DNA from 4 places in the Bradyrhizobium sp. USDA 4541 genome. Region 3 is predicted to be linked to each of the others. Evidence: riboswitches for the same ligand, from Rfam matches in the RefSeq annotation. Region 3 holds a riboswitch; each other region holds the start of a gene.

Region 1 (5,062 bases), 1.0 Mb from region 3:
GTGCCGGCTTGCTGGCAAGCCGATGCCAGGCGGCCACGCGTGCGGCAACTGCAGCGACGCGCTCGGCATCCGGTCGATGCGCAAGATGCGCGAATTGCAGCTCAAGATCGCGCTCACCAGGCGATTTGAAGCTCACGACCCCTGTGAACAGGCGGCCGTCGACCTCCGGCAGCACCACATGCATCGCGAGATCGCCGGGCGAGAGCCCGCGGAGCGACAAGGCCCAATCCTCGCGCCGCGCGGTCGACAGCGCGACCTGGAACACCGGGCATGATGCAGCGTCGAACGGCGTCGTGCCGTCGTCACCGGCCGCGGAAAACGCGGTCGCATTGACGATCGCCGCTGGAGCGCATTGCGCAAACTGAGCGCGCAGCCAATCGGCCACGCCCGCCGCCTTCAGCGAGGTGACGAACACACCGTGGGCATCAAAGCCCCTCTCACGCAATGCATCGATCAATGCATCGACCGGCGCCGTATCGCCTGCCGCGAGGTAGGAACGATAGAACGTCACCAGCACGCGCGGCCGGCCGTCCGGTGCCGGCAACGCCGTGATGGCACCGCGCCGGGAATCGTAGACGCCGATCCCGGGAAGATCGATCTCGCCGACCACCGGCCCGGCATAGAGTCCGGACGCCAGCGCCAGTTGCGCGATCACGGCCTGCGCGGCAACCGGGCCGCCCTTGTCGCACAGCACCTTCAGACGGCGCAGCGTCGAGACCGGCAAGGTCGAGAATTCATCGAGCCGCAGATCGTCGCGGCCATCCGCCGGCAGCACCACCAGGGCAATGCCGCGCTCCTTCGCCAGCCGATGCACCGCGGCCAGCCCGTATGACCAATAGGGCTCGCCGCCGATCAGCCGCACCAGAATGCCGCGGGCGTGCGAGAGCGTCCGCTCGATATAGGTATCGACCGACAGCGGATGGCGCAGCTCCGCGAGATTGGCGAGCCGCAGCGACGGCAGCGCAGCACGGCCGCGCCGCCAGCCGGCCGCGAAGGCAGCAAGATCGCTGTCGGAAAACGACAACACCACGAGATCGGCCGGATCCTGGCCGAGGTCCCTTGGCGTCGCGGTCTCCTCAAGGCCGCGGCTCTCGCGGAAGACGACGTGCATCAGACACCAAGCCGTGCCCTGATCGCGGCTTCATCGATGTCGGCATGTTCGCCGATCACGACGAGCTTCGACTGCCGCGCCCGGGCGCCCCAGGGCATGTCGAACTGATGCCGCACCCGCTCGCCGACCGATTGCACCAACAGCCGCATCGGCTTGCCTTCGACCGCGATGTAGCCCTTGGCGCGCAGCACGTTCTGCTCGCGCGCCAGCCCCTTGATCGAGGCGACCAGCGCGTCGACATCCGAAACTTCCGGAAGATCGATCACGACGGAATTGAAATCGTCGTGCTCGTGTTCCTCCTCGCCATCGTGATGCGACGGCCGCGCCGCGAGATCGCTTTCCGCCGCCGCCCCGAGCCCGAGGATCACGCGCGCGTCGATCGTGCCGTCGACGACGGGCAACATCGGCACCTCGCGCGGCATCTCGGCCGCGATCACCTCTTTCGCTGCCTTGATCCCCTCCGCCCCCGCGAGGTCCGCCTTGGTCAGCAGCACGATATCGGCACATGCGATCTGGTCCTCGAACACTTCCGACAGCGGCGTCTCGTGGTCGAGATTGTCGTCCGCCGCACGCTGCGCATCCACCGCGGCCGGATCAGGCGCAAAACGGCCGGCGGCGACGGCCTCGGCGTCGGCGAGCGCGATCACGCCGTCGACCGTGATCCGCGAACGGATCTCCGGCCAGTCGAACGCTTTCAGCAGCGGCTTCGGCAGCGCGAGCCCGGAAGTTTCGATCACGATGTGATCGGGCTTCACGTTCCGCGCCAGCAACTGCTCCATCGCCGGGATGAAATCGTCGGCGACGGTGCAGCAGATACAGCCATTGGCGAGTTCGACGATGTTCTCGGCCGGACAATTGGCGTCGGCGCACGACTTCAGGATGTCGCCGTCGACGCCTTCGCTGCCGAATTCGTTGACCAGCACCGCGAGCTTCTTGCCGTTGGCATTGCGGATCAGATGCTGGATCAGTGTCGTCTTGCCGGAGCCGAGAAAGCCGGTCACGACGGTGACCGGAATTTTGGCGAGTGTGGTCATTCTGCGGCCTCCGGCACGACGGGAAGAGGTGGAATGCGGGCGAGCGATTGCTTGCGGAAGATTTCCGGACGGCTGCGCCACGGCACGATGCCGTCGGGCGCCGCCGCATAGGCGGAGGCACCGGCGATCACATCCGCGGCATTATCAGCGGACAGTCGGCCGTAGACATAGGACCAGCGCCCCGGCGCGCTGAGCGCGACCGAGCAACCCTGGCTGCAGGCCGACAGGCATGCGACGGGAACCAGATTGACGTCATCAGGCACGCCGGCCTCGACAAGCGCGGCATGCAGGCGTGCACCGGGCGCGAGCTCACCTTCCGCCGGCGTCTGGCCGGCGCGGCAGGTGATGCAGACATGAAGTGTAACGCTCATCGCCCTTCCTGGATTGACAGCGGGAAGCGATGAGGCACACGAACCGATTTTGGACAGGTTCGTTCCCCGTCGCGGAACACCCCGTCCGCCGGTTTCACAACATGCTGCGTTGGCAGGTCTCCCGGCTTGCGGAGCAGGTTTTACCCTTCGATGCCCACCTTCCCGACTCCGTATGGAATCAGTGGCTTGGGCATCTCTCCGGTCACGGTCGCGGGGGCGGCTGCGCTTCGGGCCCGATTTAGCGGAGCCCTATCGCATTCCCTCTTCGCCTGTCGTAGGACAGGAACCAACGCAGGACCACCATTCGTCCAAGCCTCGCACTTGTCAAGCCGAAGGAATGTGATGACTTCTGATGGAAAGGACGCTGAAGACGGCGCCCTCGGCACCGATCTTTCGCCGGATGCGCGCCACGCGGACAAGATGGCGAAAAAGAAGGCCGCCCGCGACCGCATCATGGCGACCAAGAGCGGTGAAAAGGGCCTGATCATCGTTCATACCGGCGCCGGCAAAGGAAAATCGTCCTCCGCGTTCGGCATGATCGTGCGCTGTGTGGCGCACGGCTTTCCCTGCGCCGTGGTGCAGTTCATCAAGGGCGCCTGGGATACCGGCGAGCGCCGCCTGCTCACCGGGCATTTCGGCGATCTCTGTCAATTTCACGCCATGGGCGAAGGCTTTACCTGGGAGACGCAGGATCGCGCCCGCGACATCGCGGCAGCGCAAGCCGGCTGGGAAAAGGCCAAGCAGCTGATCGCAGACCCGAGCCTGCGCATGGTCGTGCTCGACGAGATCAACATCGCGCTACGCTACGACTACCTCGCGATCGCCGATGTCGTCGACTTCCTGACCACGTCGAAGCCGCCGATGACCCATGTCGTGCTCACCGGGCGCAACGCCAAGGAGGAGCTAATCGAGATTGCCGATCTCGTCACCGAGATGACGCTGGTAAAGCATCCGTTCCGCTCCGGCATCAAGGCCCAGCCGGGCGTCGAGTTCTGACGGGCGTCACGATGGCGCGCGCATTGATGATCCAGGGAGCCGGCTCGGACGTGGGCAAATCGCTCATCGTCGCCGGCCTCGCCCGCGCCGCGAGACGGCGCGGCCTGCGCGTGCTGCCGTTCAAGCCGCAGAACATGTCGAACAACGCCGCCGTGACCGTCGATGGCGGCGAGATCGGCCGCGCACAGGCGTTGCAGGCGCTCGCCGCCGGCGTCGAGCCGCACACCGACATGAACCCGGTGCTGCTGAAGCCCGAGACCGATGTCGGCGCCCAGGTCATCGTGCACGGCAAACGGATCGCCACCGCACGCGCGCGCGAATATGCCGGCATGAAACCATCGCTGATGGGCGCGGTGCTGGAGAGTTTTGCGCGCCTGAAGCAGCGCGCCGATCTGGTGCTGGTCGAGGGCGCCGGCAGTCCCGCCGAGGTTAACTTACGCAAGTCCGATATCGCCAATATGGGTTTTGCGCGCAAAGCCGACGTGCCTGTGGTGCTGGTCGGCGACATCGACCGCGGCGGCGTGATCGCGCAGCTCGTCGGCATCAAGACGGTGATCGACCCTGACGATGCGGCGATGATCCAGGGCTTCGTCATCAACAAATTCCGCGGCGATCCGTCGCTGTTCGATGACGGCTATCGCTTGATCGAAGAGCGCACCACCTGGCGCGGATTTGGCGTGCTGCCCTGGTTCGTCCGCGCCGGCGAGCTTCCGGCCGAAGATGCGCTCGGGCTCGGCGAGGCGCGCAAGCCCGGCCAGTGCAAGATCGCGTTCCTTGCGCTGTCGCGGATTGCCAATTTCGACGACCTCGATCCGCTGAAGCTCGAGCCCGGCGTCGATCTCGTGATGGTACGTCCGGGCGAAGCCATCCCGGGTGATGCGAAGCTCGTCATCCTGCCCGGCTCGAAATCGACCCGCGGCGATCTCGCCTTCCTGCGCGCGCAAGGCTGGGACATCGACCTCCTCGCGCATCATCGCCGCGGCGGCCATGTCCTCGGCCTGTGCGGCGGATACCAGATGCTTGGACACAGCGTCGCCGACCCCGATGGGATCGAAGGTCCTGCCGGCGAAACGCGCGGGCTCGGGCTGCTCGATGTCGCGACCACCATGACCGAACAGAAGACGCTGACGCGCTCCAGCGCGGTGCATGCCGCGACCAGCCAACCGATCAGCGCCTATGAAATCCATATCGGGCGCACCGACGGGCCGGATCGCGCGCGGCCCTTTGCATCACTCGACGGTACGGCTGAGGGCGCGGTCTCCGCAGACGGGCGCGTTCACGGCAGCTATCTGCACGGCCTGTTCGCCTCGGACGAATTTCGCAAGGCGTTCCTTGCACAGCTCGACATCCCCGCGGCGGATCAGACTTACGGCGCCAGGGTCGAGAGCGCGCTCGACGCGCTCGCCGGGCACATCGAGACCCATCTCGATGTCGAAGGCCTGCTCGCGCTGGCGCGTTAAAGCGAGATGATTCCTTCTCACCTCGCCCCGCGTGCGGGGAGAGGTCGGAACGCATCGCTAGATGCGTTCCGGGTGAGGGGGAGTCTCCGC
Region 2 (5,062 bases), 6.4 Mb from region 3:
AGCACCTTGCGGCTGCCGAGCGAGGCATTGAGCGCCGCGGCGGAGAGCAGCGTCATGCCACGCCTCCGCCGAGCGCGCGGCGCTCGCGCATGATCAGATAGAGGAAGAACGGCACGCCGATGATCGAGGTCAGCACGCCGACCTTGATGTCCGAGGTTGAAGGAATGATGCGCACCGCGATGTCGGCGGCGAGCAGCAGCGCCGAGCCGGTGAGCGCGCTCGGCACCAAGAGCCGCGCCGGATCGTGACCGATCACGGGACGCATCAGATGCGGCGCGACGAGGCCGATGAAACCGATCGTGCCGGTGACTGCGACCGCGCCGCCGACGCCGAGCGCCACGCCCGTGATCACGAAGAGCCGCAACCGCCCGACGTCGACGCCGAGGCTCTGCGCCGCCTCCTCGCCAAGCGTCAGCGCGCGGAAGGCGCTCGCCTGGCTGAGCAGGATGGCGGCGCCCGCGACGATGAAGGGCAGCGCCAGCGCCACGTGCTGGAAGCTGCGGTCCTCCAGCGAGCCGAGCAGCCAGAACGCGATCTCCAGCACCACAAACGGATTGCTCGAGAGATTCATCACCAGTGCGGTCGCGGCTCCCGCAAAGCTCGAGATCGCGAGCCCAGCGAGGATCAGGATCAACAGCCCGGCATTGCGGCCGGCGATCGCAAGCAGCGCGAACACCGAGCCGAACGCGGCGATGATCGCCACCACCGGCAGCGCGTAGGAGCGCACATCGGCGAGGCCCAGCGCGATCACCAGCACCGCGCCGAACGCCGCCGATTGCGGCGCGCCGAATAGCGACGGCGAGGCCAGCGGATTGCGCAGCAGCCCTTGCAGCGCCGCACCGGACAGCCCGAGAATGCCGCCGATCGCAAATGCCAGGATGGTGCGCGGCAGGCGGATCTCGCGCACGATCACCTGCGCCACATCGCTGCTGCCGCCGAACAGCGCCTCGACCACCGCGAGCGGCGACAGCCGCACCGGCCCGATGCCGAGCGAGAGCACGCACAACAGGACCACGAGCGCGAGCAGCGCCGCCGTGGCGCCCCACCGGCGCCGCGCCGCGACCTCGGCCGCCAAGGCAAAATCCTGCACGCTCATCGGATCCATGCTCTTACAGCGATCGCCGTGGCAGACAAGCGACACTCGACAAAAACCGTGGCCGCGCGGCCGCCGCCCGACTTCCGCCGGATTGACTTTGCTACCCGGCCGAACCCTAGATGAACATGACGGTTCTTTCATGAGATGAAAAGGGAATGCGGTACGGGGAAACTTCCCCAACGCCGCGGCTGCCCCCGCAACTGTATGCGGTGAATCCTTCGTCACAGGCCACTGGGAATCTCGGTCCTGGGAAGGCGACGAAGGGTAACGACCCGCGAGCCAGGAGACCTGCCGTCAGCCGTGGTCACACGCGATGCTGCCGGTCGGGGAGTACAGGCATGAGCTTCACCTGATGCTGTGAGCACGATGGTGAGACTGGTTCGCGGTGACGTGCCACTGACGTTGCCGAGGCCTTGCTTATGTTCTCCTTCCCTTTCCATCGGCGGCGCCGCGCGCTTCTGCTCGCGTCGACGATGATCGCGCCGGCGACGATGCTCGCGCCGGCATTCCTTGTCTCCGCAGCGCGGGCGCAGGAGGCACCCGCTCCCGATCAGCTGCCGGCGATCGAAGTCACCAAGCCGGGCGACCAGAACGTCACGCGCGCCAGGCCGGCCGCTGACGAAGCGCCGGCGCCGCGACGCCCGGCGCCGGGCACCTCGCAAGGCAACAATACAGGCAGCGGAGCCGGATCGGGCACGATAGGGACCGGTGTGGCCACCGGAACGGGCGGCACCGGCGGCCGCCAGTTCGCCGGCATTGTCGGCACCTCCTCGGCCGTGATCACCGCCGACGACATCGCGCATTCGCCGGTGCAGTCGTTACCCGAGATCCTCGCGCAGGTGCCGGGCGTGCAGCTGCAAACGCCCTATGGCGGACCGAACGGCGCCAAGACGTCGGTCGACCTGCGCGGCTTCGGCGCATTCGCGACCGACAATACGCTGTTCCTGCTCAACGGCCGCCGCCTCAACGACGTCGACAAGGCCGGCTTCGACCTCACCACGATTCCGCTCGATTCGATCGAGCGCATCGAGATCACGCGCGGCAACAGCGGCGCGGTGCTTTACGGCGACAATGCGGTGGGCGGCGTCGTCAACATCATCACCAAGACCGGCGTCGGCGGCCCGCCGACGACGATGCGGGCCGAGGCCGGAGCTGGCTCGTTCAACACCCGCATGGCCGCGGTCTCCGCAGCGCTCAATTCCGGACCGTGGTCCACCTCGTTCTACGGCAATGGCATCAAGTCCGACGGCTACCGCGTCAACAATGCGCTCGACCAGCGCAACGCCGTCGGCAACATCAACTACACGACGCCTGATCTCACCGCCTTCCTGACCGTCACCGGCAGCGACCAGAAGCTCGGCCTACCCGGCGGACGGCTGGTCGATCCGTCGATCGGCGTGAACGAGCTGCTCACCGATCGCCGCGGCGCCGCGACGCCCTTCGACTATGCCAACCAGCAGACCGCCAGCGTCACCGCCGGCTTCACCAAGACGCTGATGAACGGCGTCGACCTCATCGTCGACGGCGGCTGGCGGCAGCGCGAGACGCAGAGCGGCTTCTTCGGCACGATGCCGACCATCAGCTTCGCTTCGACCTACAATGATGCCGCGCTGCAGACCTGGTCGCTGACGCCGCGGCTCAGCGTCAAGAATGTGATGCTGGGCGTGCCGTCGACGATCCTGACCGGCATCGACTATTACGATTCGAGCTTCCGCGAGGCGCGCGGCGCCTATCAGGGCGTCGACCCGTTCCACATCTACAATATCGAGCAGCAGAGCGTGGCCGGCTATTGGCAACATACGCTGGGCCTGTTGCCAACGACCGACATCTCCTACGGCGCGCGCGTCCAGAATACCAGCATCTCGGCGCGCGATCGCTACGACCCGAATGCGCCATTCGCGTTCGACACGCAGGCGGCACCGCTCGACAGCAACGAGACGCAATACGCCCTGCATGTCGGCGCCGAGCATCGCCTGACCGACACCTTCTCGGTGTTCGGCCGCGCGGCGCGCGCGTTCCGCACGCCCGATGTCGACGAGCGCGTCGCATCCGGACCGTCGTTCGATCCGCTGACCTTCGCCCCGATCCCGCAGAATTTCCAGCTCAAGACCCAGACCTCGCAGGATGTCGAGGGCGGCTTCCGGGTCAAGACCAACCTGTTTCAGGTCCAGACCAGCGTCTATCTGATGGATCTCGAGAACGAGATCCATTTCAACCCGGTGCTGTTCTTCAACACCAACCTCGACCCCACCCGCCGCTATGGCTCGGAAACCAGTGCCTCGCTCAAGTTCAGCGATACGGTGACCCTGCGCGGCGGCATGGCGATCACCCGCGCGGTGTTCCGCGAAGGCATCTGGACCGGCAACGACGTGCCGCTGGTGTCGCGCTACACCGGCAATCTCGGCGTCACCTGGAATATCTGGCAGAACTATCTGGTGCTCGACGCCACGGTGCGGGCCTGGAGCTCGCGCATCATGGACAACGATCAGGCCAACACCCAGAGCCGGATTCCCGGCAACGCCACCGCCGATATCAAGCTGAGCGGGCAAGTTGACCGCTTCTTCTGGTCACTGAGCGTGAACAACCTGTTCAACGCGCTCTATTACGACTACGCCATCGCGAGCACGTTCACCGAAGGCCGCTTCTCGGCCTATCCGCTGCCCGGCCGCACCTACATGGTAAAGGCCGGCGCGACGTTTTAGAGCGTGAACCGGTGGGGCGGGTCTGCCCCGCGCACCGTCTCCGAACATTACAAACGCACCGAAACTGGGGTAGAGTTCCGGCAGCTGATTTGACCCGCGCAGGGGAAACGCATGGCCAAGGCCGGGAAGCAGACCAAGGGCGGCACGAAGATCAAGGACAAGACCGACGACAAGTCGAAGAAGCCTCCGCCACCCGCAGCGTTGCAGGACGACGAGTACTATGAGGACGGCGACATCGCCACGCCGAAGCTCGACCGCTACGGCAATGATGACGAGCCGTTGTGAGGCCCGGCGAATATCGATCCACAGATCCTGCGCGCAGTCGCGCGCGGCGGCCTCGTAGCTCGCGAGCTACCGAGCCCGGCTCGTCGTCGCCAAGCAGACATTAGGTCGCAGCGAGGTCATCGGCCGGACCACCCTTCCGGATTGGTTGCCCACCCCCTGGATGCTAGGCTTCGCATGGACGCTGGGTCCTTGCCGGGGGCGGTGCCATGAGGTTTGCGAAGGCGGTGCTCACGGTCTTCTGCATGATCGCGTCGATGTGCGACCCGTCCGATGCGCAACAGGCCCCCAGGAAAGTAGGAATCCTCGTCAACGGCAGCCCGTCGCCGCTGTTCGACTCCATCAAGAAGAACCTTCTGAGCGACTTCGCCGAGCGCGGCTATCTCGAAGGACGCGACATCGTCATCGAACCGCGATTTGCCGAATCGAAGCTCGAGCGCCTTCCGGGCCTCGCCTCGGAGCTGGTCGACGCGAATGTGGATGTCATCCTCGCACTCGGCGGCCCGGCGTCGGTCGCGTCGCAGAAAGCCACGTCGACGATCCCGGTGATCTTTGCGATCGTGACCGATCCGGTCGCGTTGAAGCTTGTCGCCTCGATGGAAAAACCGGGAGGCAACGTCACGGGCCTCACCAACCTCGATCCGCAGCAGGCCAGCGACCAGTTCAAGCTTCTGAAGGAGGCATTCCCCGGGATCAAGCGCGTTGCGATTCTCAGTGATCAAACGATCCCCGGCGCGGATGAACGCGGGCTCGCCCCGATTGATCGTGCCAACGAGGCCGCAGCCAAGGCCCAGGGGGTGGAGCCGCAAATCGTGAAGGTCAAGGGTGCAGACGATCTGGAGGCCGCGATTGCCGGGATGGCAAAGGAGCGCGCGCAGGCGCTGCTGGTCCTTGAAGTGCCGGTGCCCTGGAGCAATCGAAAACGAGTCGGTGAACTGGCCATCAAGAACCGCTTGCCGGCAATGTTTCCCGGCGGCCAGGC
Region 3 (5,062 bases):
GTCAAGAATGCGTTCACAGGATACCATCCCGCACAACGCTTTACTCAGCATACGCTCTGAATCGCTTGCGATGCGTCGAACAGGTCACTTCCCGAACCCGACACGGTGAGCCGGCTTATGCCTCGGGCCGGAACCGATGTCACGACTGAGAAGCCGGCCCGATTGGCATCCCGCCACTTTCACGCTTGTGTTACGCCAGCGTCGATCCGCTCTCGAACCCAAACAGAGCCTCGAGCCGAAACTCGGCTATTGAGTGGAACCAGACACCGCCGACCCGAGCAGTGCTCGAGTCAATAACAACCAACTTGTACTGGCTGTGCTCAACGGTTCCTTCGCATCTTCCCGTATAGTCACGCTGATCGAGCGGCCTCAAAGCGCCGCCGATTGCACATAGGTTCGGCCGAGATTCGACCGTTGGGCGTCACCACCCTCATTGCTCTAGTCGATAAACCTTGTGAAAGTGCTCATCAGCGACAAACCTTGGTGTAGTTTTCCGATACTCGATTACACCGGGCGCATACCCCGGCATAATTGAGCTACACTGAGCCGTGCTTTAGCTTGGGTTCAGATTTACGGCGAATGTCCTCGCCGGCGATCGGACCATCGGCTGTCCTCCCTCCTCCGATGGAAGTCGGCGATGCGTCAGCGTCGCTTCCTCTCAGACTTGACTTTCGCCCGGTCTGCTAACGCGGCCGGGCTTTTTTATGCTCATCCAAAGCTCCGTCCAGACGATCGAGAGCGCAGGTGAATAGAAGCGGATCAGCTTCCGCAAGGAGAGAGAGAGAGAGAGAGAGAGAGAGAGAGAGAGAGCCAAGTGCAGGATCAGTGGCTTGGCCGATCAGATGCTGCGCGCAGTTCGCGGGCGGCGGCGACCATGTTGACCAGCGCCGGGCGAACCTCCTCCCATTTGCGCGTCTTCAGACCACAGTCCGGATTTACCCAGAGCTGCGAATCCTGCAACCGCTGCCGAGCCAATGCGATCAGCTCCTTCATTTCCCCTGCCTCGGGAATGCGGGGAGAGTGGATGTCATATACGCCCGGCCCGATTTGATTGGGATATTTGTAGTTCCTGAACGCGTCGAGCAGCTCCATCTTCGAGCGCGACGTTTCGATCGAGATGACATCCGCGTCCATTGCAGCAATCGCATCGATGATGTCATTGAACTCCGAGTAGCACATATGCGTATGAATCTGCGTTCGATCAGCAACGCCCGATGAGCAGATGCGGAAGCTATCCCCGGCCCACTCAAGATAGGCCGCCCACTCCGATCGACGCAAGGGTAATCCTTCGCGGAGTGCAGCTTCGTCGATCTGAATCATGGTCGCCCCGGCTGTCTCGAGATCGCGCACTTCGTCTCGGATCGCGAGCGCAATCTGGCGGCAGACCTCGCCTCTTGGAATATCATCGCGAACAAACGACCAGTTCAAGATCGTTACCGGTCCGGTCAACATTGCCTTCACCGGCTTGCCGGTCAGTGACTGCGCGTAGCGCCACCAGTCGACGGTGATCGGCTTTGGCCGCAAAACATCTCCGAATAGGATCGGTGGCCTGACACAGCGCGAGCCATAGGATTGCACCCAACCATTCCTGGTAAATGCGAAGCCGGCGAGTTGCTCGCCGAAGTACTGCACCATATCATTGCGCTCAAACTCGCCATGTACGAGGACGTCCAGACCGATGTCCTCTTGCCAGCGTATAGCGCGCGCAGTCTCCTCCTTGAGGAATTTGTCATATTGCTCGTCGCTGATCGCGCCTCGCGCGTGTGCCGCACGGGCATTACGGACCTCTATAGTCTGCGGGAACGATCCGATCGTCGTGGTAGGAAAAGCCGGTAGTGCGAAGCGCTTGCGTTGGATCTCGGCACGACGGACAAATGGGCTGGCGCGCCGGCGCATGGTTTGGTCGATAGCTTTCATCCGCACAGCGAGATTGGCATCACGAATCTTCGGCGAAGTTCGGCGGGCGGTCGCGGCACGTTGCGATTCCGCAACAGCTTCCGCAACGTTCTGGTCACCTGCGAGCGCTTGCGCCAGGATCGCAAGCTCACGCATCTTCTGAACCGAGAAAGCAAGCCAGCTCTTGACATCGGAAGCGAGCCCGATCTCGAGTTCAACATCGACCGGCACATGAAGCAGCGAGCAGGATGGAGCGATCTGGACACGGTGCCTGTCTAGCTTCGCAACGGCGGGCTCCAGCTGCTGGCGGAGTACCGACAGATCCGACCGCCACACATTTCGTCCGTCGATGACACCAAGCGACATGATGAGATCGCGTCGGCGGGCAGCTATAATCCGCTCCAACAGCTTCGGCGCGCGAACTAGATCCGCATGCAGTCCGGCAACGGGCATGTTCAACGCCGTATCCAGATTGTCGCCGAGATCGCCAAAATAGCTGGCGACCATGATCTTGACGTCAGGGGCCTCCGTGGTGAGCCGGTCATAGGCGTGCAGCAAAGATTTTCGCGAATCCTCATCCAAATCAAGGGCCAGGCAGGGCTCGTCGCATTGAACCCAGTCTGCTCCCCGTTTGGCCAGTTCTTGCAGAACCTCGACATAGACCGGTATCAGGTCATCCAGGAGCGACAGGGGCCGGAACGCAGGATCCGCACTCTTGCCAAGCTTCAAGAATGTGACCGGCCCGATCAGGACAGGGCGGGTCTGGAACCCAAGGGCCTTGGCTTCCTCGTACTCCTCGACAGGCTTGCGAGAGGACAGCCGGAACGTCTGTCCCCGATGAAATTCAGGGACCATGTAGTGGTAGTTGGTGTCGAACCACTTGGTCATCTCCTGTGCGGGCGCGCCATATCCGCCCGATCCGTGGCTGCAACTCGCAGTCTGGCGGTCCCACTGTGAACCGCGGGCCATCTCGAAGTACGTCTTGAGTGAAACCGGTTCGGTTTTCGAGGCGTAGATTTCCGGGATGGCACCAACCATGACGGAGGTGTCGAGCACCTGGTCGTACAACGAGAAATCGTTGGACGGAATGACGGTGACACCGAGGGATCTTTGGCGAGCCCAGTTCGCAGCACGCAGGCCAGCTGCGTCCTCGAGCAATTGCTGTTCGCTGATTGCGCCGGCCCAGTAACTTTCGAGCGCGCGTTTGAGCTCGCGCCTCGGACCGATCCGAGGCGTTCCAAGCGTAGCAACCGGAAGGGAGAGAAGAGACATAGCGCTAACCCCGTAGTTGGGGGCAAAGGCCATGGCGGACGCAAGCAGGATCGCCCGAGCGGCGGCTGCTTGGCGCACCACCGGGACACCCCGCCCGTGGACGTATATTGGTCGAGGCAGGTCTCCTGGCTCGCGGGTCATCGCCGCTGTCCGGCCTTCCCGAAGCCGCACCGGCTTCAGTGACATTGTTGGACAGCGGCTCGCCGCTTACAGTTGCGGGGGCAGCGCCGGCCTGTTCACCGGCTTCCCTCTTAGCTCCGGATCCAGCAGGACCGGAGAACCTCTACGATTTGAATTATCGGCAACAGACCTCTTCCGTCAACCTCTCAGATGACTCTCTCACGTCAATGCTGCCATCGGTGACTCAAATGGCCATTTAACGTCGAAAGTTGACCACGACTGGAAGCTCTCTCCAATATATGTGCCGAAAGAATTGTCGAAGGCGCAAGTCGCGGCGCTTCCAGCGTGCCGGCGTCCTGGCTCTCGACAGCCAAGAACCGCCGCCAGGGGCAAAACAGCTGCACAAGCTTCATCAGCATACCCGGCGCGCATGTTGATCTACGAGCCAACCAATACTGGTAGGCGACTTGCGGCCTCCGATGCCGATAATACTCGGGCACGCACATCGATTCGCCTCAACGAACGCTGGGAGGCCCGCAATGAAGAAAATGGCTGTTTGGAGCGCGGTCGGCGTCTTTGCTGTCACCGTCTTTGCGATCGGCCTATTCGGGTGATTGGTGAAAGCGTTCATGAATCAACCCGACAGACAGATGCTCTCGAGAATGTTGAGCAACGCGAGAGGAAATTAGCGCGACTTGATCGTTTCTCGCTTGCCGGCCGCCGCGACTGGAAACAGCGGCTCATCCGACCATGAATGCGTAGCCGAGGCCGCTGGACGATTGACAAGATCGAACCATCGTGCGCGTAGGCAGAAACGCGCGCGCCATATCATTTGCCTGCCTGACGACGCGCTTCCGAACGATTCCGCGCGCCCGGCGGTGACGAGCGACTTTTGCTTATCGTCAATTACGAGCCGATAGAGATCGGCTGATAGAGATCGCAGGGCGTTCGGGTGAGCACACCGGACCGGACGGTCCAACAGCTTTCAAAGGTGCCTCCCGATTTCTCATCCGTAAATCGGCAGCGGCCTTCGCCTGCGCCTCGAAGATCTGTGCGACAAAAGCTGAACCGGCCTACGCGGATCGGCGGAATGGAAACATAGAAACGAATGCAGGTCGGAAAGCGGACAAATACTGCACAAATCCGGCGCGATTTGCCGGCTATTTCCTGGCACGAAGGATGCAAGCTCAAGGGTGCCCAGGCTTCTCCTCTTGGGCAGGTCCAGCACAGCAAATTGAGGTTGTGGCTGGCCCACTGAAGTTAGCGGCGCGTGACATCGAGGGGACAGCGCCTGCTCGCGCGGGACATCGGCAGGCGCCCGTGTCACGTTGCCGCTAACTTCTTCCAATCGAGGATAGCATTGAAGGCTGCCCGCTTTGACGTGTGGATGAAAAACCGATGGTTCGGCCGTTATGAAGAGAATGTCTGCAAGAGGCTTGCTCTGTCTCTGTCAATCGCTGATTTTCCTTGCTGGGCTGGTTGCGACGGGCAACGCGGCGCGAGCCGGCGAAAGCGCGCTCGTCGAACGAGTCAAGTCAAACTGGCGAACGCAAGACGGTGAGACAATCGAGCACATTGTCTCCAAAGTTTCGAAAGTGGCGCAATTCGTCCCTCGAAACTGGGGAATCGCCGAAGGCATCGACCACACCGAGTATGTTTACCTTTCCTGGACCAGGCATCAGGATAACAGATCAGACGAGCATTACGTTATTACCTGGAAGGTTGGGACCGACGGAAAGATTGAAGTTGCGTCTCCCTATGCAAAGCCTATCGA
Region 4 (5,062 bases), 380 kb from region 3:
TAGCGCGCTGCTCGAAGAAGTTGGCGTGCTCGACCCCATTGAGGATCTCGACCAGCCAGGGCAATGGATGCGGCTTGAGCTGGGTAAACCCGCTCTGACCAGCCTCAAAAAAATCGAAGACCGGGGTAATCCCGAGCTGGGTCAGCCGCCAATCGGCGACATAGCGGACATAGGCATGGATCTGCTCAGGGCGCATGCCGTCGATCTCGCCGAGACCAAAGGCGAGATCAACGAAGTTTTCCTCCAGCTTCACCATGGTCCTGGCGACATCGATGATGTCGTCGCGAACGGAGCTCGTCACCGCGCCAGTTTCGCGGTGCCATTCGTGAAATAGCTTGATGATGCCCTCGCAGTGGAGACTCTCGTCGCGCACTGACCAGCTTACGATTTGTCCCATGCCGTTCATCTTGTTGTGCCGCGGAAAGTTAAGCAGCATGGCAAAGCTCGCGAACAAAGCCATGCCTTCAGTAAAGGCACCGAACATGGCCAGGGTGCGAGCGACGTCGGCCACAGTATGGACGCCGAATTCGTGCATGTAGTCAGCCTTGGCGCGCATCTGCGCATAGCCGCGGAATGCCTCGAACTCGGCCTTGGGCATGCCAAGCGTCTTGAGCAACAACGCATAGGCGTCAATATGGACGGTCTCCATATTGGTGAAGGCAGCCATCATCATCTGCACGGTGAGCGGCTGGAAAATCGGGATGTAGCGTTTGAGATAATTGTCACCGACCTCGATGTCCGATTGAGTGAAGAAGCGGAATATCTGGGTGAGCAGCGCGCGCTCGTTGGCAGTGACACGATCCGACGCCCAATCCTTGAGGTCGGAGCCGAGCGGAACCTCCTCGCCCATCCAATGGGTCTGCTGCTGACGCTTCCAGAACTCGTAAGCCCAGCCATAGCGATCAACGTCATAGCTTCCGGTCGAGTCCAGGAGGCCGACCCGTCCCTTGCCGATCAACGTGCGCGGATCGACAGCCGAGAGGTCAATCACTGACATGCAAGGCACTCCTCATAGTCGGTGCGCTGCGGCTGCGGTCGTTCCGCCTCGTCACGGCCGCTGATTTTGCCGGCGAACGCTGCGCGCGAGATCGACTTCGAACGGCAGTAATAGAGGCTTTTCAATCCGCGCTCCCATGCCGTCCAATGCAGCATATGGAGATCCCACTTATCGACGTCGGCCGCCAGATAGAGGTTGATCGATTGACTCTGGCAGATGAACGGCGCGCGGTCGGCGGCGAGCTCGATGATCCAGCGCTGGTCAATCTCGAAAGCGGTGCGAAAGATCGCTTTCTCGTGCTCCGAGAGGATGTCGAGATGAGCGACCGATCCCTCGTGCGCTATGATCGACTGCCATATCGCCGGGGTGTTGGCGCCCTTGGCCGTGAGTACCCTGGCGAGATGCGGATTGCGCACCGAGATGGCGCCAGACAATGTCTTATGGGTGTAAATGTTGGCCGGGACTGGCTCGATGCAAGCGCTCGTGCCGCCGCAGATAATGCTGATCGAGGCGGTCGGCGCAATTGCGATCTTATGGCTGAATCGCGCCATCACGCCGCGTTCCAGCGCATCCGGGCAAGGGCCGCGCTCGCGAGCGAGCGTCACCGACGCCGCGTCGGCATCCCGCCGGATTTTCCGGAACATGTTCAGATTGAACGACTTGGCCAGGACGCTCTCCATCGGAATGCCCTTGGCCTGAAGGAACGAGTGGAAGCCCATGACGCCTAGGCCGACGGAGCGCTCGCGTAGGGCAGCATAGCGGGCACGCCTCATGCCCTCCGGCGCCACCGTGATGAAGTGGGTGAGCACGTTGTCAAGGAAACGCATGATGTCTTCGATGAAGCCCGGCTCCTCGCTCCACCGGTCCCATGTCTCGAGATTGAGCGATGAGAGACAGCACACCGCGGTGCGCTCCTCGTCGCGATGATCGATGCCGGTCGGCAGGGTAATTTCGCTGCACAAATTGGAGGTCGAGACCTTGAGGCCGAGGTCGCGCTGGTGCTTGGGAAGGGCGCGGTTCACGGTGTCGATGAACAAGAGATAAGGCTCGCCGGTCTGCAGCCGGTTCTCGAGGATACGTTGCCACAGCTGGCGAGCGTCGATCTCGCGAACCATTTCGCTGGTCTTTGGACTGCGAAGCGCGAACGCTGTCCCGGCTCGCACGGCATGCATAAATTCGTCAGTAACGTTGATGCCGTGATGCAGGTTGAGGCTCTTACGATTGAAGTCGCCGGACGCCTTCCGGATCTCAAGGAACTCCTCTATCTCGGGATGTTGGACATCGAGATAGACTGCCGCCGAGCCGCGCCGCAACGAGCCTTGACTGATCGCCAGCGTCAGGCCGTCCATGACGTGGATAAACGGGATGATGCCCGAGGTGACACCGCCCTTAACCTTCTCGCCGATCGAGCGAACATTCCCCCAGTAGGTACCGATGCCGCCGCCGTTGGAGGCAAGCCAGACGTTCTCGTTCCAGGCGCCGACAATACCTTCGAGCGAATCCGAGACCGAATTGAGGAAGCATGAAATGGGTAGACCACGCAAGCTGCCGCCATTCGAGAGCACCGGCGTCGCCGGCATGAACCACAGTCGGGACATTGCATCATATAGACGCTGAGCATGTGCAACATCGTCCGCAAACGCGCACGATACCCGCGCAAACATGTCCTGGACGCCTTCGCCCGCGAGCAGATAACGGTCGGTCAATGTCAGCTTGCCGAACGATGTCAGGAGGCTGTCGCGCGATCGATCAAGTGCAAGGTCGGACGGCTTTGGAGCTGGCGCGAGGGGACGCGGCAGCGGGGCCAGCGATGGAGGCGGCGCAACAGACCGCTGAAGCGGGGCAAGCGCTGCCTGTGCTTGCGCTGCCCGCACACTGGATGGTGTAACGAGATGACCCTGCTGATCGAAATCAAAAGACGGCGACATCGGCAACCCCGCGATGTTTGGAGCCGGGGCCACGGACGACTTGCAGGAGACAAACGTCCCTCAGTGCAAGCGCTCCACCGGGGCACCCCGCCCGAGGACGTTTGTTCTGTCGCGGCAGGTCTCCTGGCTTGCGGGTCGCTGCGGCTGTCGACCTTCCCGGCGCGTTTCTGCGCCAGTGGCCCATGATGACAACCGCTCACCGCTTACAGTTGCGGGGGCAGCCCCGGAGTAGCCGTTCGGCGCACCGGGTTCCCTCTTAGCTTCCTGTCCTACAAGATAAAGGATGGAAGAACCATGACAGATCTACATCTAGGCGTCACTTGCCGAGATTCGTCAAGTCTCGTTTGGGGTACATCAAGTCAGAAGAGGACACCGCGAAGTCAATGAATGGAGTGGCCGACGCCGAGCACCGGTATGTTCCGCTATCCATATACGTCCACCTGTGGCTGTTCAGGCAAATCAATCCAGAAATCCGGCCGACCATTCATCAGTCTATGCTGATCTGGAACGTAGATCCTACCAAAGGCTCTGAGACCGTTTTTTTCCGTTCCGATGAGTATGAGCGGATCTTCAGCTCAAGATCTTCGAAGCTATCAGCGTCAACGATCCAGATGAAATCGTGTCTAAGGCGCTGGAAAGCTATCATGGACGTAGCCGACGCAGTCAGCTCCTCGACACACGACGCTCCCCGTGCGATCTCGCTGCTCGAACGGCTGACGGCCCTGAAGAACACGAAAGCTCATCGAGCTCGCAGCGGCTAAGCCGCTGTAAGCGCGACGAAACCGGCTCCCTTCGTGAATTTACCGTCGGCGCAAGCCTTGTCTCACAATGAAGGAGCAAGTCCGCGGCGGCGCGTCCCACCGAGATCGCCTTGTCAATATCTTTCTAGCTAGTATAGCTGCTGTTCGGCGCGCATAGCAGATCGATTTGGTCGCGGCGCATCTAGGTCGCCGCCCTTCTGATCAATTCGGCACGTGCCCGGTGCATGTTTGTAGCGAACCAATTGTCTGGCCCATTCTCGCGATCTGCCGATAAAGGCTTCGCCTACTGTTCGGTGCCCAAAGAAGCCAGGTTGGTCCTACTCGGCCGCGTCCATCAGGATTTCCGGATCGTCGCGCCTCTCATCGCGCCCCAGAGCAATCTTCGCAACACGCGAAAGCCTCCAGGGCCGTGCTGGATCACGCCCGACGCGCTTGAATCGTACCCGACGTCATGTTGCAGGATTCGGCGCAAGCCACGACTGTTTGGCAAACAAGCTTGGCATTTCGGACGCGATCGGAACAACGTATGTCGCCTCTGGGCGGTCCCATGTCGGCGATTGACTGCTCGGTCCGGCGACACGGAGATGATGTGGTCCTCAGGATCGAGCACCTCCCGGAGCCCTATTTGCGGCTCTCCTCGACAACATCAAGAGCTGTCGAGCTGACGTGTTTCTGGAGGAAAGGAGGATGCTAGGCGCAGACATGGTGGTAGGCGGCAATCGACACCCAGAGAGAGGAGCGCCGGACTGGTCCTCCTGTACCCTGTTGTCGAAACCAGCGTGGCAAAGCACGGGCTTCATTCAAGGCATCTCGCCCAACGTCCAAACTCCGGTTGCGATCGTTTCAGGCAAGGCGCGACGCCGCGTTAGCTGCGCTCGATCTGCGGCAATTGCCTGCTCCGGCACCTGAAAGGACCAGATACATGACGGCATACCCTAGGGTCTTACAAGAGTTGCGTGTGGTTGAGCCCGGCCATCGGGTATTGGAGATAACCACGACCACCGGCTGCATCGTCAGATGTTCTTATTGCTCCCAGGACAAGTTTGCAGATCGCCAAAGGCCCGTATCCCAAGCCAAGCATCTGGGTGTTCAGGATTTCAAGCAATGTCTCTCACGCGTACCGACAGCTACTGGCATTAGTTTTTCCGGATATTCGGAACCCTGGTTGCATCCGCATTGCAGCACGATGGTTGAGCATGCTTACGCACGCGGCCACGACGTCCGGATCTTCACGACCCTTGTTGGAATGAACGGGACTGACGTTCGACGCCTGCAAATGCTCCGGTTCAAGACTTTCGTCGTGCACGTTCCCGACGACGGCACTTATATGAACAGCCGCCTCGTCGGAAAAAACTACATCAATGTCATGCGCCGAC

What was found. A riboswitch is a leader RNA that binds a small molecule or an ion and turns the genes downstream of it on or off. The one in region 3 is predicted to bind cobalamin.
Region 1: another riboswitch for cobalamin. It lies ahead of J2R80_RS35520 (DUF1636 domain-containing protein); the one in region 3 lies ahead of metE (5-methyltetrahydropteroyltriglutamate--homocysteine S-methyltransferase).
Region 2: another riboswitch for cobalamin. It lies ahead of J2R80_RS08855 (TonB-dependent receptor); the one in region 3 lies ahead of metE (5-methyltetrahydropteroyltriglutamate--homocysteine S-methyltransferase).
Region 4: another riboswitch for cobalamin. It lies ahead of J2R80_RS41325 (ribonucleoside-diphosphate reductase subunit alpha); the one in region 3 lies ahead of metE (5-methyltetrahydropteroyltriglutamate--homocysteine S-methyltransferase).

The regions. Positions count from the first base shown of each region.
Region 1 is NZ_JALJZF010000001.1:7,352,270-7,357,331, forward strand. Features, by position in the region: gene cobN (cobaltochelatase subunit CobN) at 1-1,111, opposite strand, end outside; gene cobW (cobalamin biosynthesis protein CobW) at 1,111-2,145, opposite strand; gene J2R80_RS35520 (DUF1636 domain-containing protein) at 2,142-2,516, opposite strand; cobalamin riboswitch at 2,610-2,822, opposite strand; gene cobO (cob(I)yrinic acid a,c-diamide adenosyltransferase) at 2,859-3,512, shown strand; gene J2R80_RS35530 (cobyric acid synthase) at 3,524-4,972, shown strand.
Region 2 is NZ_JALJZF010000001.1:1,913,959-1,919,020, reverse strand. Features, by position in the region: gene J2R80_RS08865 (ABC transporter ATP-binding protein) at 1-56, opposite strand, end outside; gene J2R80_RS08860 (iron ABC transporter permease) at 53-1,096, opposite strand; cobalamin riboswitch at 1,209-1,407, shown strand; gene J2R80_RS08855 (TonB-dependent receptor) at 1,516-3,798, shown strand; gene J2R80_RS08850 (hypothetical protein) at 3,910-4,083, shown strand; gene J2R80_RS08845 (ABC transporter substrate-binding protein) at 4,290-5,062, shown strand, end outside.
Region 3 is NZ_JALJZF010000001.1:8,360,962-8,366,023, forward strand. Features, by position in the region: gene metE (5-methyltetrahydropteroyltriglutamate--homocysteine S-methyltransferase) at 823-3,168, opposite strand; cobalamin riboswitch at 3,266-3,468, opposite strand; gene J2R80_RS40015 (nodulate formation efficiency C protein) at 4,701-5,062, shown strand, end outside.
Region 4 is NZ_JALJZF010000001.1:8,744,202-8,749,263, forward strand. Features, by position in the region: gene J2R80_RS41320 (ribonucleotide-diphosphate reductase subunit beta) at 1-958, opposite strand, end outside; gene J2R80_RS41325 (ribonucleoside-diphosphate reductase subunit alpha) at 988-2,925, opposite strand; cobalamin riboswitch at 3,021-3,237, opposite strand; gene J2R80_RS41330 (radical SAM/SPASM domain-containing protein) at 4,609-5,062, shown strand, end outside.